Regions from separate parts of the Corynebacterium sp. 20-84 genome, predicted to be linked through region 3. Evidence: predicted binding sites of a transcription regulator. Region 3 holds the regulator's gene; each other region holds the start of a gene.

Region 1 (6,012 bases), on a different contig from region 3:
ACGAGCTCACCCTCGAGATGGTCTCGGAGGACGAGCGCGATTTCATGTACACCACCTTCGCCACCGACCCCCGTATGCGCGCGAATGTCGGCATCCGCCGCCGTCTCGCTCCTTTGTTGGGTGGCCACCGCGACCGCCTCGAGCTGGCGCACGCCCTCCTGCTGTCGCTTCCCGGTTCCCCATTCCTCTACTACGGCGACGAGATCGGCATGGGCGACAACATCTGGCTTCCCGACCGCGACGGTGTCCGCACCCCCATGCAGTGGAATGCCGACCGCAACGGCGGCTTCTCCCGCACCGATCCCGAGCGCCTCTACCTGCCGGCCATCCGCAACGACACGTACGGCTACCAAGCCATCAACGTCGAATCCCAGATGGAACGTGAAAATTCACTGCTCCACTGGGTCCGCGAGCACGTGCACATCCGCAAGCAATACAAAGCTTTCGGGCGCGGCGACTACCAGGAAGTCGAGCACACCAACCCCCAGGTTCTCGCCTTCATCCGCGAATACGATGGAGAACGAATTCTCTGCATCAACAACATGAGCTCGCTGCCCCAGCCAGTCGAAATGAACCTGTCGCACTTCGCAGGAGTCGTTCCCCGCGAGCTGTCCGGCAACATCGAGTTCCCCGCCATCGGTGAACTTCCGTGGCTAGTCACCCTCGCCCCACACGGCCACTTCTGGTTCGATATTTCCTAACTCCCCTCACAGATCATGGACCTGAAAAAGACTCGTTTTTACGGCGCGAAATCAGAAGAGATTCTGAACCAAAAAGTCGTCGCGGAGATCCCCGCCAAGAATTATGCATGGCAGATTCTCGAAGTCGACCACGGCAAAATCGACCATTATCAGGTCCTCATCTCCAACGACGAGGACATCCTCGACACCGATGAGGGCGCCCAAACGTACGTGGAGCACCTCCCCAGTTTCGGTGAAATTTCCGGGGACATGTCGGGAAAGACCGCTCACCCACTTCGAGCTGATCAGTCGAATACCTCCCTTATCGTGGACGAGAAGTGGATCCTGAAGGTCTTCCGCAAGCTCGAAACTGGATTGAATCCCGACGTCGAGCTTTTGAGCGAAATTTCCGACTGCCCGTACGTCGCCGGCGTTCGCGGCCACCTCACCCGCGATGGCCAAACCCTGGCGATGATGCAACAGTTCATCACCGACGGCCGCGACGGTTTCCAACTCGCGCTCGACCCAGGACTGGAAAGCGAGCATGAACTCGGCGCCGCCATACGGACCGTGCACGAAGCACTTTCAGACGCTTTCGGCACGGAATCAGTCTCTGGCTCCCAGATCCGCGATTCACTCAACGCGCATCTCGACGAGATTCTCACTCAAACTGATGCCCTCAATCCTTTCGAAGACAATTTGCGGGAAATTTACTCACGGGTGCCGGATGATCACGTAGACATTCAGCGCATCCACGGTGATCTTCACCTGGGTCAGACTCTCCTTTCTGATCGCTGGTATTTGATTGATTTTGAGGGCGAACCTGCCCGCCCCCTTGAACAAAGGCGGCTGCCAGATCATCCTTTGCGGGATGTCGCCGGAATGGTGCGAAGTTTCGGGTACGTGCATGCAATGGGGGGTCAGGCTGACGTCGATAAGCTGCTCGCTGGGTACGAAATCGAGCCGAATCCGATCCTGGATGCGTACATCGCTGACAAAGCTGCGTACGAAGTCGTCTACGAATCCAACAACCGGCCCGACTGGGTCGAGATCCCGTTGCGCGCGATCCGCGAACTGTCCTAATCCTCCGGCGGCGGCTCGTAGGTGGGCATGGGCTCCGGGTGGAAGGGGAAGCGCAGTCCGTACTTCTCCTCCAATTCCAGGAGTTTTTCGAGGCACGCTTCGTAGTCGAAGTCCTTCTCGAAATCATCCAGGACCTTGTGGCACTGCGCGAAGAACCTGGCGTTTTCGCGCTTGAGCCGTCTGACGTCGTTGAGCGAACGCGACCACTTCGGATTCGTCGGGGTGATCTGGCTTTCGAGCACGCTTTCCGGTTCCACTCGGGCATACGTTCCATCCGCGAAGAGCCACACGACCTCACCGGTGACCGGATCCGGGACGTAGAACGCCAGACGGTCAGTCTTCATGTTGTGGTGATGCTGGCAGAGGCAGTAGAGATTATCTGCGTTCGTCTGGCCTCCTTCGTCGTACGGGATCCGGTGATCCAGCTGGCACGACCAGGCGTCGCGGCTGCACCCCGGGTAGATACAGGTTCCGTCGCGGCCGCGAACAAAAGCTCTGACTTTCTCGGGTGCGACGTAGCCGGCAACGGTGTGAGCCGCAGCCCCTTCAAGGTCGATCACGCTGATATTGAACGAGTGGAACATTTCGGTGCCGACAGCGCCCGACCACCCGAAACCGGGAATGAACACGGGCTTGGTGGTGTCCACGCTGCCATCCGGTTTCTTCGGCGCGTAGGCGAAGATGGTGGCGGGGAGCTCGGCGGCGACGCGGCCCGTGAGGAGCTTGAGGGTCGCGTCAGAATCGGAGAGACCGTGCTTGCGCGCGGTCGCCCTGATCGAGGACTGGGCTGCAGCCATCGTCGCGTTGTCCGCGGAGAAGGTCAGACCAGACAGCCCGACTCCCGAGGGATCGGGATGGAAATCGAGCTGGCCGAAGCCAGGGGGCGTCTCCCCGCGCTTCTTCTTTTTCTCTGCGTCGAAAGCCACGGAGCAGTCCAGGGTGGCCATCAGCAGGTTGAGCTGACGGGTGACCATATACGGCGTCGGCAGCTGCTGGTTCGGGGTATCGGGCGTGAACAGGCCGACGAGGAGGTCGTCGATCTGTTCGTAATCCTCGGGAGCGGCATCATTGCCCAGCCGGTTCACTGCTTTTTCGATGGCGCACAACCGCTTGATGTCCAAGCGCTGCGTCTCATTTTGAAGGTCGCGCAGGCGGGGCAGCTGCTGGAGCGTCATGTAGGCGAACATTCCCTCCTTCACATAAGAGGGAGTCAACCCGGTGCTGATACTCACGGCAGTGACTTCCGCGTCCGCATCGTGGGAACCAAGGAACTCGTCGTTTTGTGCATATCGGCCAAAGATGGCGTGCTGTGCGCGCCGCAGATAGATGCCTGCGGTGCTGTCTGGGTCGTCGGGATTCTCGCTAGCGAAGAACGCACCGGGCGGCGGAGAATGCCCGGGCGCTTCGACTTGGGCGCTCATGGTCTGCTCCTTATCTCATCGGGATCGTTGTGGATCGCTTTCAGACGCATTTGAAACATCTGTGCGAACAGTATTGCAAACGACCTAGACACACCTCCTTGAAAGCACTCATAGTTATCCACAGATTCGCCAATACATTCGACTTCTTATCCACAAAATGCAGGTCGCATCGGAATTGGGAAGGAGGAATTTCGAACATGGACGGGACGTCGATAAGCAAATTTTTCACCCAATGGAACCCTGTTCCGCAGCATGAGATGATAGGGTGACCCCTACGATTAGTTCATTTTCCTAGGGAGGCCCAATGTCTACTGCGGTGTCTAGCGGCAACAAGACGCAGACCAGCGCGATCGTGATTACAGCGCTCGCACTCTTCTCGATGTTCTTCGGTGCCGGAAACCTCATCTTCCCGCCCATGCTCGCGGTACAGGCGGGCGAAAACTTTTGGCCGGCAATCCTCGGCTTCCTCACCACGGGTGCGTTGCTGCCCGTGCTCGCCGTGGTCGCGATCGCACTGTCCGGCTCGAATGTGCGCGACCTTGCGCAGCGCGCGGGCTCCTTGTTCGGCGTGGTGTTTCCCGTTCTCGCGTACCTCTCGATCGGCGCGTTCTATGCTCTTCCGCGTACAGGTGCCGTGTCCTTCGAGGTCGCCATCACGCCGGTGTTCGGTTGGGACAGCACACTGACCGCGGCAATCTTCAATATCGTGTTCTTCGGCATCGCCCTCGCCCTTTCTTGGAATCCGACGCGCATCACCGACACGCTGGGCAAATTCCTCACGCCGGCGTTGGTGATACTCCTGGTCGTCATGATCGGCATGGCGCTGTTCACGATGACGAACCAGCACTACACCCCGAGCGAGGATTACGCCTCCAGCGCGTACCCGGCGGGCGTCCTCGAGGGATACCTCACCATGGACTCGATCGCCGCACTGGCATTCTCCATCGTCGTCATCGCATCCCTGCGCAATAAGGGATTCGCCGAAGGTAAGCCCCTGGTTCGCAGCACCATCCTCGCTGGCCTCGGTGCAAGTATCTTGCTCGCACTGATCTACGTCGGCCTCGGTCTGATTGGCCGCGCCATGCCTGAAGCGACGCAGTACGACTCGGGGGCACCTTTGCTTGCCGACGCAGCCCTGCAGCTCATGGGCCGCCCCGGCCAAATCGTCTTCGCTCTGATCGTCGTTCTCGCGTGCCTGACCACCGCGATCGGACTGATCACATCCACCGCGGAGTACTTCTCCCAGCAGTTCGCGGGTTCGTACCACACCTGGGCCACCATTTTCGCTGTTGCCTCCGCGGTCATGGCGACGCAGGGCCTGGACTTCGTGATCGCCATCGCTGGTCCGGTCATCGGTTTCCTGTACCCGCCGGCGATCGCCCTGATCTTCGTCACCCTCATCGAGCCGCTGTTCCGCCGCCGCACACGCCTGCGCTGGGGCTTCTTCTTGCCGATCTGGGTCGCCGTCATCTGGTCGCTGATCTCCACCTTCATCAGCCTCGGGTGGGCTGCGGACGCACTGACGCCGCTGGTCGCGTGGTCGCCGATGCAGGGCTTCGATCTCGGCTGGCTGCTGCCGACGGCCGTGGCGTTCGCAATCGGTGTCGCCATCGACCTTGCTAAGCCACACGCCCCGCTGGAGATCGGCACGCAACGCACTGTAGAGGGCGAGACCCTCGAAGAAGCTGAAGCCAACCTCGCCTAACCAGAAATAAAGCGTCCTTCCACTTTGTTGCAAGGGGTGTACATTGCCCCGACTGGAAGGACGACCATGACTCCCCTATCCCTGCTGGATTTCTGCACTGTCCGAGACGACGAGACCCCTGGCCAGTCCATGGAGCGTTCCGTGGAATTGGCGCAGACGGCAGAGAAGCTGGGATATGGCCGGATCTGGTACTCCGAGCACCACAACATGCCGTCGATCGCATCGTCGTCGCCGGCGGTTCTCATCGCGCACATCGCCGCCAAAACCGAGAAGATTCGTCTCGGCGCTGGTGGCGTCATGCTTCCTAACCATGCGCCGTATGTGATCGCGGAGCAGTTCGGCACATTGGCTGAGCTGTATCCAGACCGGATCGATCTCGGGTTGGGCCGCGCACCAGGGACGGACCAAAATACGCTTGGTCGCGCTCTTCGCCGTGACCCGATGTCCGCGGAGAATTTCCCGAATGACGTGCTGGAGTTGCAAGGCTATCTCGCCGGGGATTCTGTCGTGCCAGGCGTGACTGCCGTGCCCGGGGCGGGCACGAATGTGCCTCTGTACATTCTCGGCTCGTCCATGTTCGGAGCGACGCTGGCCGCGAAGCTGGGTCTTCCCTATTCCTTTGCCTCCCATTTCGCGCCGACGCACTTGGAAGAGGCGACGACGTACTACCGCGAAAATTTCCAGCCTTCTGAGCACTGTGAAGAACCATTCGTCATCGCGGCGGTGAACGTCACCGCATCGGAGAGCGAACAGGATGCGGCGCGGCAGACAGAACTCGTGCGCCGGAAGCGCGTGAAGGCATTCCTCGGCCGCCAGGGACGGTCGTTGACCGAGGATCAGTTGGACACGGTGATGAATTCTCCGCAGGGCCACCAGATCGTCGGCATGTTGCGCTACACGGCACAAGGCACGGGCGAGCAGGTGGCGGAATACCTGGAGGGTTTCGCAGAGCACGCGAAGGCCGATGAACTGATGATTTCTTTCCAGTCTCCGACGCATGAGGAAGTACTGCATTCGATGGAAATTGTCTCCACATTTATGTAGAAGAAGAAATGCATATAAATGTTGGTTTCCAGCTCAAGCACTGTATTGTACTCACCATCTAGTGAATACTTGACAGGAG
Region 2 (6,012 bases), on a different contig from region 3:
TTCGCCGACGGCAGCGTCACCCGGCTGGGGGTCTCGGGGGTTGCGGGGCTGGCGGATGCGTCGATAAGCATCTCTTCCTTGAGCGGCTGGCGCGACCGCGGGTTGCGTGACCAGCTGATTTCGCTCACCGACGATGCGTGGCGCCTGCGCGGCTACGGCGATTTCTTCTCGTACTGCCTGGTCGCCGAGGGCGCCGTGGACATCGCCGCCGAACCTGAGGTCTCCCTCTGGGACCTGGCCGCCCTGTCTGTCCTCGTGACTGAGGCCGGCGGCCGCTTCACCTCGCTTGCTGGCGAGGACGGCCCGCACGGCGGCAATGCCGTGGCCACTAACGGCCTGCTGCACGACGAGGTGCTCGGCCGCCTCAGCTAGCGCGCCAGACGGAAGCCGTTGCCCACGCCCGGCGCGGCGTTGAGGTCGCGGATGATCGCGTCGATGCTCGTGGACACTGTCGGCGAGTGGATCGGCCCCTGCAGCGGGCTCATGCACTGCAGGTTCGCATTCCGCGGGATCGAGGAGCCGTTGACCAGCCCGACTAGGCGCGTGCCGGAATACAGCGGCGCGCCCGAATCGCCCGCCATCGCGCAGACCTGCGACTGCTGGCGCACGCCGTCCGTCATCCAGTTGATTCCGCAGGTCACACCCGACGCGTAGCCGTTCTTGCACAGCTGGTCGCCGGTGCGCACCGACCCACCCGTCGAGCGGATCGTCGTGCCGTTGTAACTCGCCGTCAGGTCCGCGCGCGGGCCGAGCTCGATCACCGCGTAGTCCATCGCCCCGTTCTTCCGCGCGACCCGGCCCGTCGGGCCCGCCGCGAACGAATCTGACGCGACCACCGGGTCCCCGACGTTGCCACAGTGCCCCGCGGTGAGCGCCACCTTGCGCCCCGCCCCGTCGGTGCCGACCGCCGCGACCGTGCACATGCCGTACAACCCGACGTAGATCGGCGCGCCCGGGCCGTACAGCGCACGCCCGCGCGACGCCGCATGCTTCGCACCCGGATTCGCCCGCTGTGCGTCGAACCACGAGCCCGGCACGCGGTGCAGCACACCCGGCGCGAACGGCTTGCCCGCCAGCACCTTTGCCGCCGGGTCCGTTCGCCACTGGTAATTCGGGTCGACCTGCGCATTCGCCTGTGGTGCAGCTACCAGAGCCAGCGCAGCTAACGCCGCTGCCGCCAAAGCCCGGATCTTCATGTGGTCGTCCCTTCTCCCAGAGGATCTGAATAGACAAACCGTACCGTACGGGTGTGTCCCTACAATGGCGCACATGACCGAACTCGACCTCCGCTGCTATTTCGTTACCGGCGCCGGTGCCCCCGACCAGATCGTGGAGACCGCCCGCACCGCCGCCCAGGGCGGTGTCGGCATCATCCAGGTGCGCAGCAAACCCATCAGCGCACGCGATCTGTACGACCTCGGTTTGTCCGTGGTCACCGCCGTGCACGAGGTCAACCCCGCCACGCGCGTGCTTATCGACGACCGCGTTGACGTCGCCCTCGCCCTCGCCCCCCACGGTGTCGCCGGTGTCCACATCGGCCAGGACGACCTGAACCCCCGCATTGCTCGCGACCTGCTCGGCCCCGATGCCATCATCGGCCTGACCACTGGCACCCTGGAGCTGGTCGAAGCCGCCAACGACTTCTCCGATGTCATCGACTACATCGGTGCCGGGCCCTTCCGCGACACCCCGACCAAGGACTCGGGCCGCGCTCCCCTGGGCCTCGACGGCTACCCCGCCCTCGTCGCAGCATCGGAGCTGCCCATCGTCGCCATCGGCGATGTCACCGTCGACGATGCCGAGGACCTCGCCCGCACCGGCGTCGACGGTGTCGCCATCGTCCGCGGCATCATGAACGCCGAGGATCCGCGCGACTACGTTGAGCGCGTGGTGGCCGGCGTCGACCGCGGACGCAGCTAACTCGCGAAACTGTCGGCACATCCGCGCTTCTCCACCTTCGGCATCACGTAGGAGTCGTTCCGGACCGGCAGCGAGTGGTTGTAGGACACGTAGCGGCTGCCGTCCCCGAAGTCGAAGACGATCTCATCTCCGTGACGGGTGATTTCGGCGTAGCCCTCCGTGACCAGCGAGTGGCACGCGGAGCACAGCGGGATAAGGTTGTCCATGTCCGTCAGGCCGCCATTGGCCCATTCCTCCATGTGGTGGAATTCCATGAAGCGCGTGTGCGTGCATCCCGGCATCGCGCACTGCCCGCCCCACATTGCCAACAGGGAGCGGATCTGCCCATCCGTTGCCAAACGCGTCGAACGCCCCGCGTTGATGATCAATCCGCGGTCATCGACCGTGTCCAGGCGCACCAGCGCATTGGCCACGAGGTTCGCCAGCCCCTCCGACGCCACCCCGGCATTATTGGGAAGGTACGCTCGGCCATCCAGTGTCGCCATCACGCTGACCTGCGCGCCCGGCGCCCGGAGCTTGCTCTGCGGTTGCGACCTGACCGCGTTGACCATGCCCATCAGCGCGTGGACCATCGCACGCCCCGTCGGCAAACCGAAGCCCGAAACGTCCTTCTTGGCCTGCATCTTCTCCTCTTCCTCCTCCTTCGCCTTGATGAGGGCATCCAGCTTGGCCGGGTCGACGTATCCGTCCTCCCCGATGAGCGAGCTCAGCTCCTCCTCGCTCGCCGCGAATGCGAGATGCCCGATCTTCAGCGCGGCGCAGAAGGCATCCCCGTCGACGTGATTGAGCCGCGCCCAAAGCGTCAGGTCCCCGTCATCTTCCTTCGCCATCCGCAGGTAGTACTCCTTTTTCGGCTTATCACCTCCGGCCTTTTCGCGTCCGGCCAGCGCGCATTCCAGGCCGTTATGCCCCAACTCCATCCCCTTTTCCACCAGCTCGACCTCATTCTCCGGCGTGAGATACTTGAGCAACAGCCGCAGCGCCGAGTAGCTCAAATTCCCCGCTGCGAACATCTCCGCCAGATACGGAAAATTCAGCAGCTGCCGCGCCACGTACACATACTCGTGCGCCGACGACTCAGAGATCCCCAGACGGCGCATCAGCCACGTCGCCGTGCTGGACGCCCCACATTCCTGGGCGAGACTGCGACGGTCGAACTCCCCGATCATCTCCAAGAGACCAGCCCTCGAACGCATCATCGAGCGATACCTATCAACAATCTCTTCGGCCAGCACTTCAGCCCTCAGCTCGGACCCTGCTTCCATCACCAACATGATTCCCCCCAATGGTTGTTTGCTTTTGTTAAACGAACCATACAAAACGACTTGGACACACTCGCACAAGCGTTCGAACATACCTGGTCAGAGACTCCGCAGTGCGGAGTTCCTGCACGTTTGCAAAGCGCTTATCGACGCCCCAAACAACCCCTTTAAAACGCCGACGTGCGGCACCGCCCCCGACTCCGCACTGCGGAGTCCCTGCAGTTTCACAAACGCCTATCGACGCCAGCACCCCCTAAAACTCCGCACTGCGGAGTCCCTGCGGTTTCACAAACGCCTACCCACGCCAGCACCCCCTAAAACTCCGCACTGCGGAGTCCCTGCGGATTTGAGACCCCCTAGAGCACTAGAACAAGTCGATAAGCGTCATGCCTCCAAGGACGACGGTAATCACGAAAATGATGCCGCCGATGATGTTGGTCACTAGGCCGTTGACGTGATCGCCGAGGAGCTTCTTGTTGTTCATGGTGTAGAGCAGGAAGAAGGCGACAACGGGCAGGAGGATGCCGTTGGCGGCCTGGGCAAGGATGATGACCTGCACTGGGTTGACGCCGGTGATGGCAATGATGGCGCCGACGATAACAACAGTGAGGTAGATGGCGCGGAATTTGTTGTCTGTCAGGTCACGGGACCAGCCCATGACTCCGCAGATGGCGTAGGCGGCGCCAAGAGGGCCGGCGACGGCAGAGGTCATGCCGGCGGCAAAGAGGCCGATGGCAAGGACCCAGGGGGCGACGTCGCCAAGCATGGGGCGAAGGGGGTCGGCGAGGTCGGCGGCAGACTCAGCCTCCAAACCCTGGCTGAACATCACGGTCGCGGCGGTGGTGAGAATGGCCAGCGTGATCAGGCCGCCGATGGAGATCGAGACGACGTTGTCCACGCGCGCCTTCTTCATAGCAAGGTCCTGCGGTTCATTGCCCCATTTCTCCTGCACCAGGTTGGAATGGAGGAAAACGTTGTACGGAACGACCGTGGTGCCAATCAGAGCGATGGCGGTCAAGGCTGCCCCAGCGGGCACTTCGGGAACGAAGATGCCGTGGAGAAGCGCGCCAACATCGGGCTTCACGGCCACAGCGGTGACGAGGAAGACGCCGACAAGAATGATCACCAGCGCAGTCATGAAGCGCTCGAAGAATTTATAACTGCCAGTGAGCAGCAGCAGGACGAGCACAGCGGCGATGATGCCGGAGAGGACGGGGACTGGAAGGTGGGTCACGTCGCTAAGCGCGAGTGCTGTGCCCGTCGTGTCGCCACCCGCGTACGCCGCGCCGCCGATGCCGATGGCCGTGACAATGAGCACGATCATGAAGAGCTTGGCCACGGGCGATTCGAAGGTCGCGCGCATCGCTTCGCCCGTGCTTATTTTGCCCATCAATCCCAGGCGGGCGGACATTTCCTGCAGGATGATCGTGGCGATGATGGAAAACACGATCGCCCAGCTCAGCGCGAAGCCGAAACTTGCGCCAGTGACTGTGGCGGTGGTGACGGTGCCCGGCCCGATGAATGAGGCACTGATGAGAAGCCCGGGGCCGAGCCATGCGGAGCGTTGTTTCTTGGCGGTGGACATGAGACCTGTCTCCTATCGCTAGTGACATGTGCTCCACATCACTTTATGTGAGAAAGTGTCAGCAGTCCTCCATATCCGCGAAAGCTTCCTCGACCGAGTCGTGCTCCTCGCGGGATTCTTCCCACACTTCCTTGGCGGCAGACAAGTTCACGGCGGCAATAATCGCGCCGACGATGATGTCGAACCAGCCAGTCGCCCACACGAAAGTGAGCAGGCCGGCGACGATGATGAGGATGTTGGCCAACGCGTCGTTACGCGCGGCGAGCCATGCGCCGGTGGCCAGGGAGGACCCTTCGTTGCGCAGGCGCAGCAAGATCACGGCGCAGATCAGGTTCACCGCGAGCGCGCCTACAGCCACACCGGTCAGCCCCTCAGGCGAGGGTGGCTCCGGGTTCACGATCTTGAGCACGACGGTCACGATCGCGGCGATCGCGGGGATCAGGATCAGGGCGGCGAGCACGGAGCCCGCTCTACGACGGCGCGCCGCCGACCACGCCACCGCGAAGAACACCAGCATGTTGATTGCGGTGTCCTCGAGGAAGTCCGCCGAGTCGGCAAAAAGAGACGCCGATCCGATCGCGATGGCCGCTGCGAACTCGACGAAGAAATAGCCGAAGTTCAGCAGCGCCACGATCAGAACGGCGCGGCGAATACGCTGTTCAGTCATGTTTAGTAGGAGCTAAAGCCATCCTCAGACAGGGAATGCTTCTCATCGCCGGTGATCGCCGGGTTGAACACGGAGACCAGGATCAGGTCCTCGTCCTTACCGCCGCGCAGGTAGTGGGCGTCGTGCTCGTCGAGGACGTAAAAGGTGCCCGGGGTGATCGGGTAGACATTGCCCTCAGTGTCCTCAACCTCGCCGGAGCCGCCGATGCAGTAACAGGCCTCGAGGTGGTTGCGGTACTGCAGCTTCGACTCGGTGCCGGCACGCACGACGGTGTGAGCAACGGCATAACCCATATTGTCCTTGGCGGTCAGCAGGCGCTCGGAGGTGCCGCCACCCCACTCAACAGTCTCGACATCGTCACGGGAACGAATAAACATAAACTCTCCTTAACTAAATCGGTTGCTCTATCCACGCTAAAGGAATTTCGTGTACGGCGAGGCGCGTATGGTCGGGATCATGATCCTTGCCATCATTCTCGCGGAGATCGCGTACTGGCTCTGCTTGTTCGGCGGGATGGCCCTGCGCTACGTGTTCAGGCTCCCAAAAACGGGATACGCCCTGCTGGTAGCCACCATCCC
Region 3 (6,012 bases):
ATCCAGTACGCGATGAGACCGGCAAGGAGACCGGTGACCAAACCGCCGATGAACCCGGCGCCGACCATCACCGAGATAGCGCCGCCGATAAAACCTGGGGCGATGCCGGGACGCCCGGCGAGGCCGTAGCCGATATAGCCGGAAAGAGCAGCGACGACGAACCGCATTGCCAACTGCCCGATGGCGAAGAGGACCGCGCCCAGGTACAAGGCCCAGCCGGAGCGGTCGAAGGGGACGGGGGCTCCGTCGATAAGCACATCGCTGCCCGGCAAATTCGTCGGCGAATATTCGAGCGGAATGACCTGCCAACCAGCTGCGACGTCGTAGCCTCCGACGAGGAAACCGAGCGCGAGCAACAACCCGCCGGCTGCGACGAACGGCACCATGTAGGACACACCCGTCATGACGGCTTGCTGGATACGCTTCGGCCAGCCGACGTCGCCGCGCGTTTCGACAGCGGTGGCGGGTACGCGCCGGGCGTGCGGGTTGTCGGCGGCGGCAAGCGCCTCGTCGATCATCGCGTTAGGCTCGTTGATGCCACGCTTGACGGGACTGTCCACGACAGGTTTGCCCGCGAAGCGCTCCCGGTCGCGCACGGCAACATCGTGGGCGAAGATGACGGCATCCGCCGAATCGATGAACTCCTGGTCGACTCGGCCCCCGCCCGATGACCCCTGAGGTTCGATGCGCAGCTCGACATCGTCGCGGCCGTGCGCTGCCTGCTCGAGAGCGTCGGCGGCCATGTAGGTGTGCGCGATGCCTGTTGCGCACGACGTGACGGCGACGATGCGCTTCTTCGGCGCGGATGCTGCGCCCGAGCTGCTCTTCTTCGTCGCGCTGAGCACCTCGTCGACGGCTGCGACGATGTCCGCAGGGGTCGCGGCAGTGCGCAGCTTATCGACGAAATCCCCCCGCACCAGCGCCCGCGCCAACTTCGACAGAATCTTCAAGTGTTCCTTGCCGCCTTCCTCAGGGGCGGCGATGAGGAAAACGAGTTCGGCGTCGCCGTCTGGGCCTGCGAAATCGACGGGGCGGGACAGACGCGCAAAAGCAAGCGTCGGTTCTTTCACCGCGGAGGTGCGGCAGTGGGGGATTGCCACGCGGCCGTTGACGCCGGTGCCGGTTTTCTCTTCGCGGGCGGTGGCGGCGTCGGCAAGCGTGCTCGGCTCGTTGGTTCGTCCTGCCTCCGCAACGATCGAAGCGAGGTGTCCGATGACATCGCCGGGCGTTTCCCCGAAGTCGCAGTCGAGCCGGACGAGGTCCGGGGTGATGGTAGGTGAAGACACGGTGTGGCCTTTCTTAGAGTTCGCGCACTAGGGTGCGTTCGAGATCGATGTCGTCCGGGGAGGGGCTTTCAGTGCCGGGGTTCGCGGCGGCTGCGGTGCCGTAGGCGACGGCGTGGCGGAGCGCGTCGGGGAAATCCGCGCCGTTCAGGCGCGCGAGGACATAGCCTGCCAGTGCGCTGTCGCCCGCACCGACGGTGGAGCGCACCTGCGCGGGTGGGGCGGCGGCGTGCCATGCGCCGTGCGCGGTGACAAGGCATGCGCCGGCGCCGCCGAGAGTGACGAGCACGTCGCTCATGCCCTTTTCGACGAGCTCCCGCGCGGCATCTGCGACCCGTTCGAAGCAGCCGCTTTCTGCTTGGCGTTGGAGCTCGGCACCGTCGCGTCCGCAGAGTTGACCGAGCTCAAAAGCATTCGGCTTGACGACGTCCGGCGCCGCCCCGTCCACCTGTTCCCCCAGCTGTTTGAGCGGTTCGTCCGAAGTGTCAACAGCGATCAGCACCTCGGGGCAGGTCGTGCGCAGAGCGCGGATGAGCGTCGGGTACCAGTCTGCCGGTGCTCCTGGCGGAAGCGACCCGGCGAGGACCACTGCCTTTGTCGCCGGTGCGGATGCAGCCGTAGTGAGCTCCGCTTCAAGCGCTCGCATGACGGTCTCCGTGAGCGCTGCGCCGGGCTCGTTGAGCTTGGTCGTTCGTCCGTCGGCTTCGGTGACGGTGGTATTCGTCCGGACTGCACCGTCGACCGGAATCGTCCGCAGTCGGAGACCAGTCCGAGCCGTAAGAGCGACAAAGGGGTCGTGCTGGGCGGCGGGCGCGATGGCAACGGTGTCGCGGCCGGCTTTCACCATGGCGCTGGCGACGTTGATTCCTTTCCCCCCGGGCTGCCGGAGACTGCGGGTCACGCGGAGTACTCCGCCGAGTTCAAGACGGTTGACGCACATTGTCACGTCGATGCTCGGGTTGGCAGTGAATGTCACAATCACGTGGCGTGTCCCTTCCTGGCCCTTGGCGTGCGCAGGGTGAAGCTCCTCCAATATGGGGGTAGAGGAGTCGCGTCCCTTTATGTCCGAGTATGCCCGGTTGTGTGACTGTGCTCAACAATCGGGGCACCAGTGCGGGAGGGGGCTTACTCGGCCAGGATCACGTCGACACCGAGCTCGGTCAGCTCATCGACGAAGGATGACGGTGCGTCGGTGTCCGTGACAACGACGTCGACACTGTCGAGCCCCGCGAAGCTGACCAGGTAATCGCTTCCCAACTTCGAGGAATCGCACAGCACCACTACCTTGCGGGCATTGGTCACCATTGCTGATTTCACTGCCGCTTCCTGGGCGTCGGCCGTCGATAAGCCGTGATCGACGGTGAGGGCATTGGTGCCGATGAACGCGACGTCGGCACGCAAAAGCGCGAGTGTGCGAAGCGCTGTGTCCCCGACAACTGCCTGCGTAATGGCGCGCACAGTGCCGCCGAGCAACTGGATGTTGAGCTTTCCCGAGCTGGACAGATCGACTGCGATCGGCAGAGAATTCGTCACGAACGACAATGACGGTGCACCAGGCGCGTCTTTGATCAATCCTGCGAGGACGTTGGTCGTCGTGCCCGCGTCGAGGAAGACCGACCCTTCGCCGGAAGGCAAAAACTGCAGCGCGGCTTTCGCGATCGCTGACTTCGCCGTCGTCGCCGAGCGGAGGCGGGTGTCCAAGGGAAGCTCTGTGGTCAGGTACGACTGACTCGACACCGCACCGCCGTGCACGCGCTGAATAATGCCGTCGCGGTCGAGGACAGCAAGGTCGCGGCGGATTGTTTCAGCTGTGACGTCGAATTTATCGGAGAGTTCGGTAACGTTGACGCGCCCCTCGACTGCTGTCAGGGACGCGATTTGGCGGCGCCGTTCTTCGGCGTACATGGGCACTTCCTTCCGGGGCCTCGAACATCGCGTGCGAGGCACTCACGCTCGTGCACCATTATTCCCACAAAGAGAACGCAATCGGGCCAGCGGGTGTCCGGGTGTGCCCGATTCACCCCCGGACGGGGAGGTTAGAGCCGGCGGAAAACAGAGACAACCAGGCCCATGATTTCCGCATCGTCGCCCTTAATGGGGGCAAAAGCTTCGTTGTGGGGCAGAAGCCACACACCGGAGGAGTCTTGGTGGAATTCCTTGACGGTCGCCTCCCCGTCGATAAGCGCGGCGACGAATTGCCCTTCCTCCGCGACGGGCTGCGTGCGGACGGCGACCCAGTCCCCGTCGAGGATGCCCGCATCGCGCATGGATTCGCCGACGACCTGGAGGAGGTAGAGATCGCCGTCGCCGACGAGCTCCTCGGGAAGCGGGAAATACTCCGACACATTCTCTTCCGCCAGGATCGGGTTGCCTGCTGCTATCTGGCCGAGTACCGGGATGTAGCGCGGGGCAGCTGCATCTTCCGGCGTCGGCTCCGGCTTGCGGGTTTTGCGACCGGCGGTCTCAGGCAGATGGCGCAGGTCGACGGCGCGTGGCTTATTCGGGTCGCGCCGCAAAAAGCCCTTCTTCTCGAGCTCCTTGAGCTGGTATGCCACCGAGGACGTCGATTGCAGCCCCGCAGCATCCCCGATCTCGCGGATGCTCGGCGGGTAGCCCCGGAGCACCACCGCATCCTGGATGACCTCCAGAATGCGACGTTGGCGCTCGGTCAACGACTTCAGGTCAGGCTTCTTGTCTTCTCGTTTCGGCATTGGCTGCGTCCTCTTTCTTTCCGTGATCGTCGTTAGCGGTGTGGTGGGTGAAAACCCTCACATACTTCGACGACGCTGCCCGGCGTTCGGTTCCCTTGCCTCCTGTTTACCACGTATGAGCAAATTTGTTCGAAATATTTCGCGTGCGCCTAGACAAAAATTCGGACCCTTGCTATAAATCGAACATAGAAGCTATCGAACATCTACTCGAACGGTGTGGCGGCGGTGGTTCAACGGGGCCATAGAATCGCAACCACACAACAAGAAAGGGAACGACAATGACCATCTCCATCGCACGCACTAACAGCACTGATTCTTTCTCTAAGGTGACGCCGCAACGCGTTCAGCCGGCGGATGTCTGGGACCTGGATCGCCGCCGTTCTGGCAATGACACGCCGGTGCATGTTCGAACGCTGGAATCATCCAATCGAAAATACGGTCCTATCCCGGACGGCCATTCCGACAGGGATGAGGGCGGCGCCGATAGTTTCGAAACTCGCCGCGAGAAGACCGGGGCGGCGCTCATGGGCGCGCTCTTCGGTTTGGCCCTGATTGTCGGATCGGCTTTCGGCGGAGCGTTCTCCGGTGGGGATGCCGGCTTCGTCCCGCAGGATGCGGGTAACCAGATTGCGGCTGTCTCGCAGCGCTAGCAAGCAGGGGGGACCGTTCGGCCGGGCCGGGGGCGAAAATATGGCCGCAGCGAACGGGTAAGATGCAGTGTCGTGCACTGCCCTTTTTGTCAGAATGATAGCTCCCGCGTCTCAGACTCGCGTCTCGTGGACGGAGGAGCAGCCATCCGCCGCCGTCGCGAATGCACGGAGTGCGGGGGACGTTTCACCACCATGGAGAAAGCTGTGTTGACGGTGGTGAAGCGCAACGGGGTCAGCGAGCCCTTCGACCGCGACAAGCTCATCGTCGGCGTGCGTCGCGCGTGCCAAGGTCGCGACGTGTCTGATGACTCGCTGAAGCGACTCGCGCAGGAAGTCGAAGAGATCGTGCGCAGCCACGGCAGCTCCCAGATCCCGTCGAATGAAATCGGTCTTGCGATCTTGGAGCCGCTGCGCGCGCTGGATGAGGTCGCGTACCTGCGTTTCGCGTCCGTGTACAAGTCCTTCGAAAGCGCCGACGACTTCGAATCGGAGATCCGACTTATGCGTCGCAAGGATCGCGGGATGGACGAGCTCTAGCGAACGGCTCGGGATGATCCACTGCCCGAAGCGTAGCTAGAGCTTGTCGATCATCTTCTCGATGCGCCGCGGACTCACCGGCTTCGCAGTGCCCAGACGCTGGGCGAACAGGCTCACACGCAGTTCTTGGATTCGCCAATTGATGTCTTTGACTGCCCGGGATTTTGCGCGGTTAGCGGGCAGGCGTTGGAGCTTGGCATCGCGGTACGCTTTGACGTCATCGATAACGGATTGGCGGTCGGCATCGCGGTCGGGGTCGAGGTTCATGTCGTCGAGACGCGCTTGGATCGCCGACATATAGCGCGGCAGGTGCTGGAGATTCTCGGTGCCGTGAATCGTGATCGCGTTCTTCGGCAGCAGGAAGCGCATTTGCTGCTTGATGTCGTCGATGGCGGGGCCGTCCCACTTGTCGATTTCGGCGGCGATGTTGACGTATTCGACGATTCCGCCGGCGAGTGCGACGACGGAGCGGCGAACAGCACCAGGAACCTGGGGTTTGACCGCGCCCAGCAGTGTCTTGAATTCGTCGGGAGTGCGCACGGGGCCGCCATTTTTCATCATGAGGTCGCGGATTGCGGCCACGCGCGCATCTTCGACGAGTCCAGCGGCACCACCGTGGGGATACTTATCCACGGCCACACGCTGCCGCAACGGCAACCCCTTCGTCATCTGGGAAACGTTGACGGGGATCTGGCGCATCAGCATAGTCAGCGTGGCCGTCATCATGGAGGCATCGGCGGCAGCCTTGGTGGGGAAGACCTTGACGCGGACGCCGTCGGCAGTCGCTTCCAGAGCGGGATACGCATCGACATCGTTGCCTTCGATCGTCGT
Region 4 (6,012 bases), on a different contig from region 3:
GGTCGCACCATCCGTGAATTCTTGGTCGGTGTCACCCTGATTCCGGCTGGTCTGTCCACCGTCTGGTTCTGCATCTTCGGCGGCACCGCTATCCATCTCGAGCAGATCGGTGAATCGATCTACGGCGAAGGCACGTCCGAGGAGCAGCTGTTCAACCTGCTGCACACCTTCCCTGGCGGCTTCGCCATGGGCATTGCGGCTCTGATCCTCTTGAGCACCTTCTTCATCACCTCCGCCGACTCCGCGTCGACCGTGATGGGCTCCCTGTCCCAGAACGGCAAGACCGACGCGAAGCCGATGCTGACCGGCATGTGGGGCCTCGCTACCGCTGCCGTCGGCCTGACTCTGCTCATCGCAGGTGGCGACGAGGCTTTGGACTCCCTCCAGAGCGTCACCATTGCGGCGGCCACCCCGTTCTTGGTGATCCTCATCCTGCTGATGTTCGCCATTGTGAAGGACGTCAGCAACGACACCATTTACCTGGACATGAAGGAGCAGCAGCGCTTTGCCCACCAGCTGGCGATCGAGCGCCGTATGCACCGCGACGCACTCGCGAAATCCCGCAAACGCCAGCGCATGTTCGGCACCAAGCGGTAGTCACTTATGCTGGGGCGTATGACTGTCTCCCCGAACAACGCCACCTCCGAAAATGTCCTCGTGTGTGTGGCGTGGCCCTACGCGAACGGGCCGCGCCACATCGGCCATGTCGCCGGTTTCGGTGTCCCGTCCGATGTGTTCGCGCGCTACCAGCGCATGGTGGGAAACAATGTGCTCATGGTGTCCGGCACCGATGAACACGGCACGCCCCTTTTGGTCCAGGCGGATAAAGAAGGTGTGACGGTCAAGGAACTCGCTGACCGGTACAACCGTCAGATCGTCGACGACCTCGCTGGTCTCGGTTTGTCGTACGACTTGTTCACCCGCACCACCACCCGCAATCACTATGCAGTGGTGCAGGAGCTGTTCAAGGGGCTGTACGAAAACGGCTACATGATCAAGGAGACCACGCAGGGCGCTATTTCCCCGTCCACGGGCCGCACCCTTCCGGACCGCTACATTGAGGGCACCTGCCCGCTGTGCGGCGCCGACGATGCCCGTGGCGACCAGTGCGATAACTGCGGTAACCAGCTCGACCCGGTCGACCTGATCAATCCGGTGTCCAAGATCAATGGGGAGACCCCGGAGTTCATCGAGACCGAGCACTTCATGCTCGACCTGCCCTCGCTTCACGACGCCCTCAAAGCATGGCTCGAGGCCCGCCAGGATTGGCGCCCCAACGTCCTCAAATTCTCCCTGAATCTGCTGGAGGACATGCGCCCGCGTTCCATGACCCGCGATATCGACTGGGGCATTCCCGTCCCCGTCGAGGGCTGGGAGAACGACCCGGGTAAGAAGCTGTATGTCTGGTTCGATGCCGTCATCGGCTATCTCTCCGCCTCCATCGAGTGGGCTGCCCGCACCGGCAATCCGGATGCGTGGAAGCAGTTCTGGCAGGATCCTGCCACCAGCGGCTTCTATTTCATGGGCAAGGACAACATCACCTTCCACTCCCAGATTTGGCCGGGCGAGCTACTCGGCTACGCCGGCAAGGGTGCGAAGGGCGGCCAGGTTCACGAGCTCGGCGAGCTCAATCTCCCCACCGAGGTCGTTTCCTCCGAGTTCCTCACCATGTCCGGCTCGAAGTTCTCCTCGTCGAAAGGCGTGGTCATCTACGTCAAGGACTTCCTCGCCGAATTCGGCCCTGATCCGCTCCGTTATTTCATCGCGGTCGCCGGCCCCGAAAACAATGACACGGACTTCACCTGGGACGAATTCGTCCGCCGCGTGAACAACGAGCTCGCGAACGGCTGGGGTAACTTGGTCAACCGCACCGTCTCCATGGCGCACAAGAATTTCGGGGAGGTGCCGGAGCCGGGCGAGCTTATCGACGCCGACCGCGCCATCCTCGATCTCGCCTCCCAGACCTTCGACTCCGCCGGCCACGATCTCGGACTTGCCCACTTCAAGGCTGCAATCACCAAGGTCATGCATGTTGTCGGTGAGGCAAATGCCTACATCGCTGATCAGGAACCCTGGAAGCTCGCGAAAGACGAGTCTCAGCGTGAACGCCTGGCAACCGTATTGTGGACCGCCCTTCAGGTGGTCTCGGACTGCAATGCTTTGTTGACTCCGTTCATCCCGCACACCGCGCAGAAGGTTCATGAGACTCTCGGCCGCGACGGCATCTGGGCCGCATCCTCACGTGTCGAAGAAGTTACCGACGACGAGGATCTCGAACTCGTCGGCGTTGGTTTGCCCGAGAAGGGGCAGACCTACCCGGTCATTACCGGTGACTACGCCTCTCAGCAGGCAGTGTGGTCTCGCGTCGATGTCGTGCCGGGCACGAAGTTGGAGAAACCGAAGCCGCTGATCGCCAAGCTCGATCCGGAACTCGGTGAGACCGGCCCGGAGTGGGCGCCTGTTCAGTAGTTTCCACTAGTTCGCCTCCGGGTAGAAGGGGAACTCGAGGCGGTACTCCCGCTCCAGTTCAATGAGTGCCGCCACGCACGCTTCGTAGTCGCGGTCGATGTCGTACGCGTCCAGGATGGCGTGCCCCTTGGCGAAGAACTGTTCGCGATCCCGCTTGATGCGCTGGATATCGTCGAGCGTGCACTTCCAGCGCGGTGCCGTCGGCGTGGTGTGCCGCGCGAAGAGTCCCTCGGGGTCGACCACCGCGTACGTTCCGTCCGCGAAGAGCCACACGATGTCGCCGGTGACCGGATCGGGAACGTAGAACGCCCGGCGATCGGTTTTCACGTTGTGATGGTGCTGGCAGAGCGAGAAGAGATTCGCTGCGGTGGTCTGTCCTCCTTCCTCATAAGGAACGCGGTGGTCGAGCTGGCACTTCCATGCGGGGTGTTCGCAACCGGGGTAGATGCAGGTCCCATCGCGACCCTGCGCGTATGCGCGGACCGAGTCGGGCGGAACATATCCAGCGATCGTGTGGTCTTTAGCGCTCCGGAGGTCGACGATGGTCGAGCCCATGGCATGAGCCATCTCGGTTCCAGCTGCCGTCGTGTGGCCGAAGCCGGGGACGTAGGCGGATGCAGATTCGTCGATAGTTCCATCCTCGCCCAGTGGCGCGTATGCGAAGATCGTGACGTCCGCCGGCGGAGTGATCTCCCCGGTGATGAGCTTCACCAGTGCCTCGACGGGCGCGATATCGTGCTCCTTCGATGCCTCGAGGATGAACTCCTTGATCGCCGCCATCGTGACATGGTCGGCAGTGAGCGTCATGCCGGAGGTGCCGTGGGTGCCGCCGACATGGAAGTCGAGGTCGCACTGGCCGGGAGCCTCGTTTTCGCGGGACTTCCGCTTGCGCTTGTCGTGCGCGACGGACGAGTCGATGTCACCGATCAATTTGTTGAGTCGGCTCGTGACCTTGTGGGCGCTCGGCAGCTCCTCGTTCGGCTTCGTCGGTGTGAAGAGGTCCACGAGCATCTTGTCGATGATGTCGTAGTTCTCCTGGTCGACGACGCTGCCCAACATGCTCACTGCGCGGTCGATCGCCTTGAGCCGCGAGATGTCGAGGCGTGCCGTGTCCTCCTGCAGCTGCCGGAGACGCGGCAGCGAAGCAAGCGTCATGTACGAATAGACTCCCGACTTCACTTCGTTCAGCGGAAGTCCGGTGGTGGAGCGCAACCGTGCCATTTCGGTGTCGTGGTCGGCGGAGCCGTAGAACTCCTCGCCGTCCTCCGCATAGTGGCAGAAGACCGCGTGGTGTGCCCTGCGCAGCGCCATTCCATTCACGGCATCCGGATCGTCCAGGTTCTCAGTGGCGAAGAACGGTTTCATCTTGGTCCCTCCCTTCCAAGCTCGCGATCCTGCGGTTTCAGCAGTGTCATGATTTCCCCCTAAATGTGACTGCTTTTTCTGTTGTGCGAACAGTCTTTCACATAGGGTGAACCACACCATGTGAAAAGAGTCCGAGAATCGAATGGCCGTTCGAAAATATGGGTAAAGTTCCAGGTCGGCAGAGAATGTCCTCGAACAACGAGGCACGGCTCCGGTTGGAATAGGCGTTAGGGTGGGGGAATGATTACCCATGCATTACGAGAATTGGCTGCGAGTGCCAAAGAACACGCGGCGCGCTTTAACGACGGCGAAGACCACACTGTCGCGGCGGCGTTGCTGACTGCATCAGGAAGGCACGTGCTCGGCCTCAATGCATTTCATTTCTTGGGAGGCCCATGCGGGGAAGTCTCTGCTCTAGCCGCTCATGCGGCCACGTGTCCCGAGGATCCGGTGCGGGCTGTCGTAGCGGTGTACGGGCCCACGGGTATCGTTATTCCGCCGTGCGGCAAGTGCCGGCAGGTCCTGTTCGACCTCGATCCCGAAATTCAGTGCGTGGTCCGGACAAGTAATGGCTTCGAGGCGCCGACTGTCGCGGAACTCCTTCCCAACGCGTTTGACTGGCGGAATTTGGGCGGGGATCAGCGCGTGTACATGTGGGAGGGTTACGAAGAAGCAATTCGAAGTGGAGCGAAGCGGCAAACAATCCGTGTGGATGACCCCTTCCGGGAAGGTGGTGCGCAGCTTGTCTTCGAAAAAGAGTCCGGAGTCACGGTGACTATGCCTGCACGGATTGTCTCGGTTGCCACAATCCAACGGTCCAGCCTGACAGAAGAACATGCAAAACTGGATGGATTTGCTTCGCTGGGTGAGCTGCACGAGGCGTTGGACGCACATTACCCGGGGCTGGCTCCGGAAGACCCAGTCGACGTCGTCAGCTTCGAGATCGGTTAACCCAAGAACTGCTTGATAAAAGCAGTCAACTTGCCCGGTTCCTCGTCCTCGAAGCGGGTGTCCACGACCACCAGGGGTGCGGTGTACATGTCGTGGTCGGGGGAGGTGACGACGAGGTCGGTGCCGTAGTCGTCGATAAGCAATTGCCATGCGAAGTTGTGCTCGCGGATGAACGCGTCGCCGAGCGCTGTGCCGTACATGCGCGCGATGTCGCCGCGGGAATATGCGCGGCGGAGGTCGGGGTCGAGGGCGAGGTAGTCGCCTAAGGTCTCTTCGAATGAGGCGACGATGTCATCGATCGACCCGTTGATGCCGGCACCGGCGGCTTCGGCGAGGTCGCGGTCGATCTGGGAGCGGGTGGCGGCATCGATGTCGTGGAACTCCATGCGCCCGAGGATAGGCTGGAACACATGTCGAAGAAGAAACCGCGCCCCACGCCCGTTCCGGCCGAGCGAATTGCTGGGCTTATCGACGCCCACACCCACCTCGCTTCCACTGGTGCCCGCACCAAGGATGAGGTGGATGCGGTTGTTGAGCGCGCAGTCGATGCTGGCGTTGAGAAAATCTGCACTGTCGGCGACGGGCTCGACGAGGCTGAATTGGCACTACAAGCTGCTCATTTCAATGACCGTGTGTTCGCGGCGTGCGCGATCCACCCGACGCGCGCGGGCGAGCTCGATGATGCGGTGCGGAAGCGTCTGACGGAGATGGCTGCGGACGAAAGATGCGTGGCGGTGGGGGAGACCGGCATCGACACGTACTGGATCAAGCATGATCCTGACCGGACTGCACCCCTGGACGTCCAGGAAGAGGCGTTTCGCTGGCATATCCAGTTGGCCGTTGATTCCGGCAAGGCGCTCATGATTCACAACCGTGAGGGCGACGAGGAGATGATGCGGATTCTCGCCGACTCGCCACGCCCGGAGCATGTCATGCTGCACTGTTTCTCTTCGCCCGTTGAGGTTGCGCGGGAAGCTATCGAGCGTGGATACGTCTTGTCTTTCGCGGGCAATGTGACGTTCAAACGCAATGATGATCTCCGGGAAGCGGCGAAACTCGCCCCAGTCGGCCAGCTGCTGATCGAAACTGACGCGCCGTACATGACACCGGAGCCGTTCCGGGGTGCGCGCAACGAGCCTTCCCTGATCGGGCATACGGCGAAGGTGGTTGCGGCTGCGCGCGGAATGGCGGTGGAGGATCTCGCTGCGGAAGTGGGCGGGACCTTCG

Evidence for each region. Region 3 encodes LexA, which represses DNA repair genes until DNA is damaged. Its sites were predicted from a motif close to CGAACANNTGTTCG; they were not measured.
Region 1: a site for LexA is predicted at 3,237-3,250, ahead of ACUY2Y_RS02150 (HNH endonuclease signature motif containing protein). Genes of this name have one in related genera too.
Region 2: a site for LexA is predicted at 3,257-3,270, ahead of ACUY2Y_RS11260 (DUF222 domain-containing protein). Genes of this name have one in related genera too.
Region 4: a site for LexA is predicted at 3,974-3,987, ahead of ACUY2Y_RS08880 (HNH endonuclease signature motif containing protein). Genes of this name have one in related genera too.

Annotation. Positions count from the first base shown of each region.
Region 1 covers NZ_JBRBCB010000002.1:141,211-147,222, reverse strand. The annotation lists gene treS (maltose alpha-D-glucosyltransferase) at 1-701, shown strand, start outside; gene ACUY2Y_RS02155 (phosphotransferase) at 717-1,763, shown strand; gene ACUY2Y_RS02150 (HNH endonuclease signature motif containing protein) at 1,760-3,184, opposite strand; gene brnQ (branched-chain amino acid transport system II carrier protein) at 3,489-4,889, shown strand; gene ACUY2Y_RS02140 (LLM class flavin-dependent oxidoreductase) at 4,956-5,933, shown strand; gene ACUY2Y_RS02135 (GntR family transcriptional regulator) at 5,999-6,012, shown strand, end outside.
Region 2 covers NZ_JBRBCB010000017.1:9,376-15,387, forward strand. The annotation lists gene hisN (histidinol-phosphatase) at 1-372, shown strand, start outside; gene ACUY2Y_RS11250 (S1 family peptidase) at 369-1,196, opposite strand; gene ACUY2Y_RS11255 (thiamine phosphate synthase) at 1,270-1,920, shown strand; gene ACUY2Y_RS11260 (DUF222 domain-containing protein) at 1,917-3,185, opposite strand; gene ACUY2Y_RS11265 (Nramp family divalent metal transporter) at 3,547-4,767, opposite strand; gene ACUY2Y_RS11270 (cation transporter) at 4,826-5,434, opposite strand; gene ACUY2Y_RS11275 (ectoine synthase) at 5,437-5,811, opposite strand; gene ACUY2Y_RS11280 (hypothetical protein) at 5,861-6,012, shown strand, end outside.
Region 3 covers NZ_JBRBCB010000008.1:95,143-101,154, forward strand. The annotation lists gene ACUY2Y_RS07610 (PTS fructose transporter subunit IIABC) at 1-1,286, opposite strand, end outside; gene ACUY2Y_RS07615 (1-phosphofructokinase family hexose kinase) at 1,300-2,265, opposite strand; gene ACUY2Y_RS07620 (DeoR/GlpR family DNA-binding transcription regulator) at 2,409-3,188, opposite strand; gene lexA (transcriptional repressor LexA) at 3,320-3,994, opposite strand; gene ACUY2Y_RS07630 (hypothetical protein) at 4,273-4,644, shown strand; gene nrdR (transcriptional regulator NrdR) at 4,717-5,181, shown strand; gene hrpA (ATP-dependent RNA helicase HrpA) at 5,218-6,012, opposite strand, start outside.
Region 4 covers NZ_JBRBCB010000010.1:87,922-93,933, reverse strand. The annotation lists gene ACUY2Y_RS08890 (BCCT family transporter) at 1-597, shown strand, start outside; gene metG (methionine--tRNA ligase) at 616-2,469, shown strand; gene ACUY2Y_RS08880 (HNH endonuclease signature motif containing protein) at 2,476-3,834, opposite strand; gene ACUY2Y_RS08875 (ASCH domain-containing protein) at 4,075-4,785, shown strand; gene ACUY2Y_RS08870 (DUF3806 domain-containing protein) at 4,782-5,171, opposite strand; gene ACUY2Y_RS08865 (TatD family hydrolase) at 5,196-6,012, shown strand, end outside.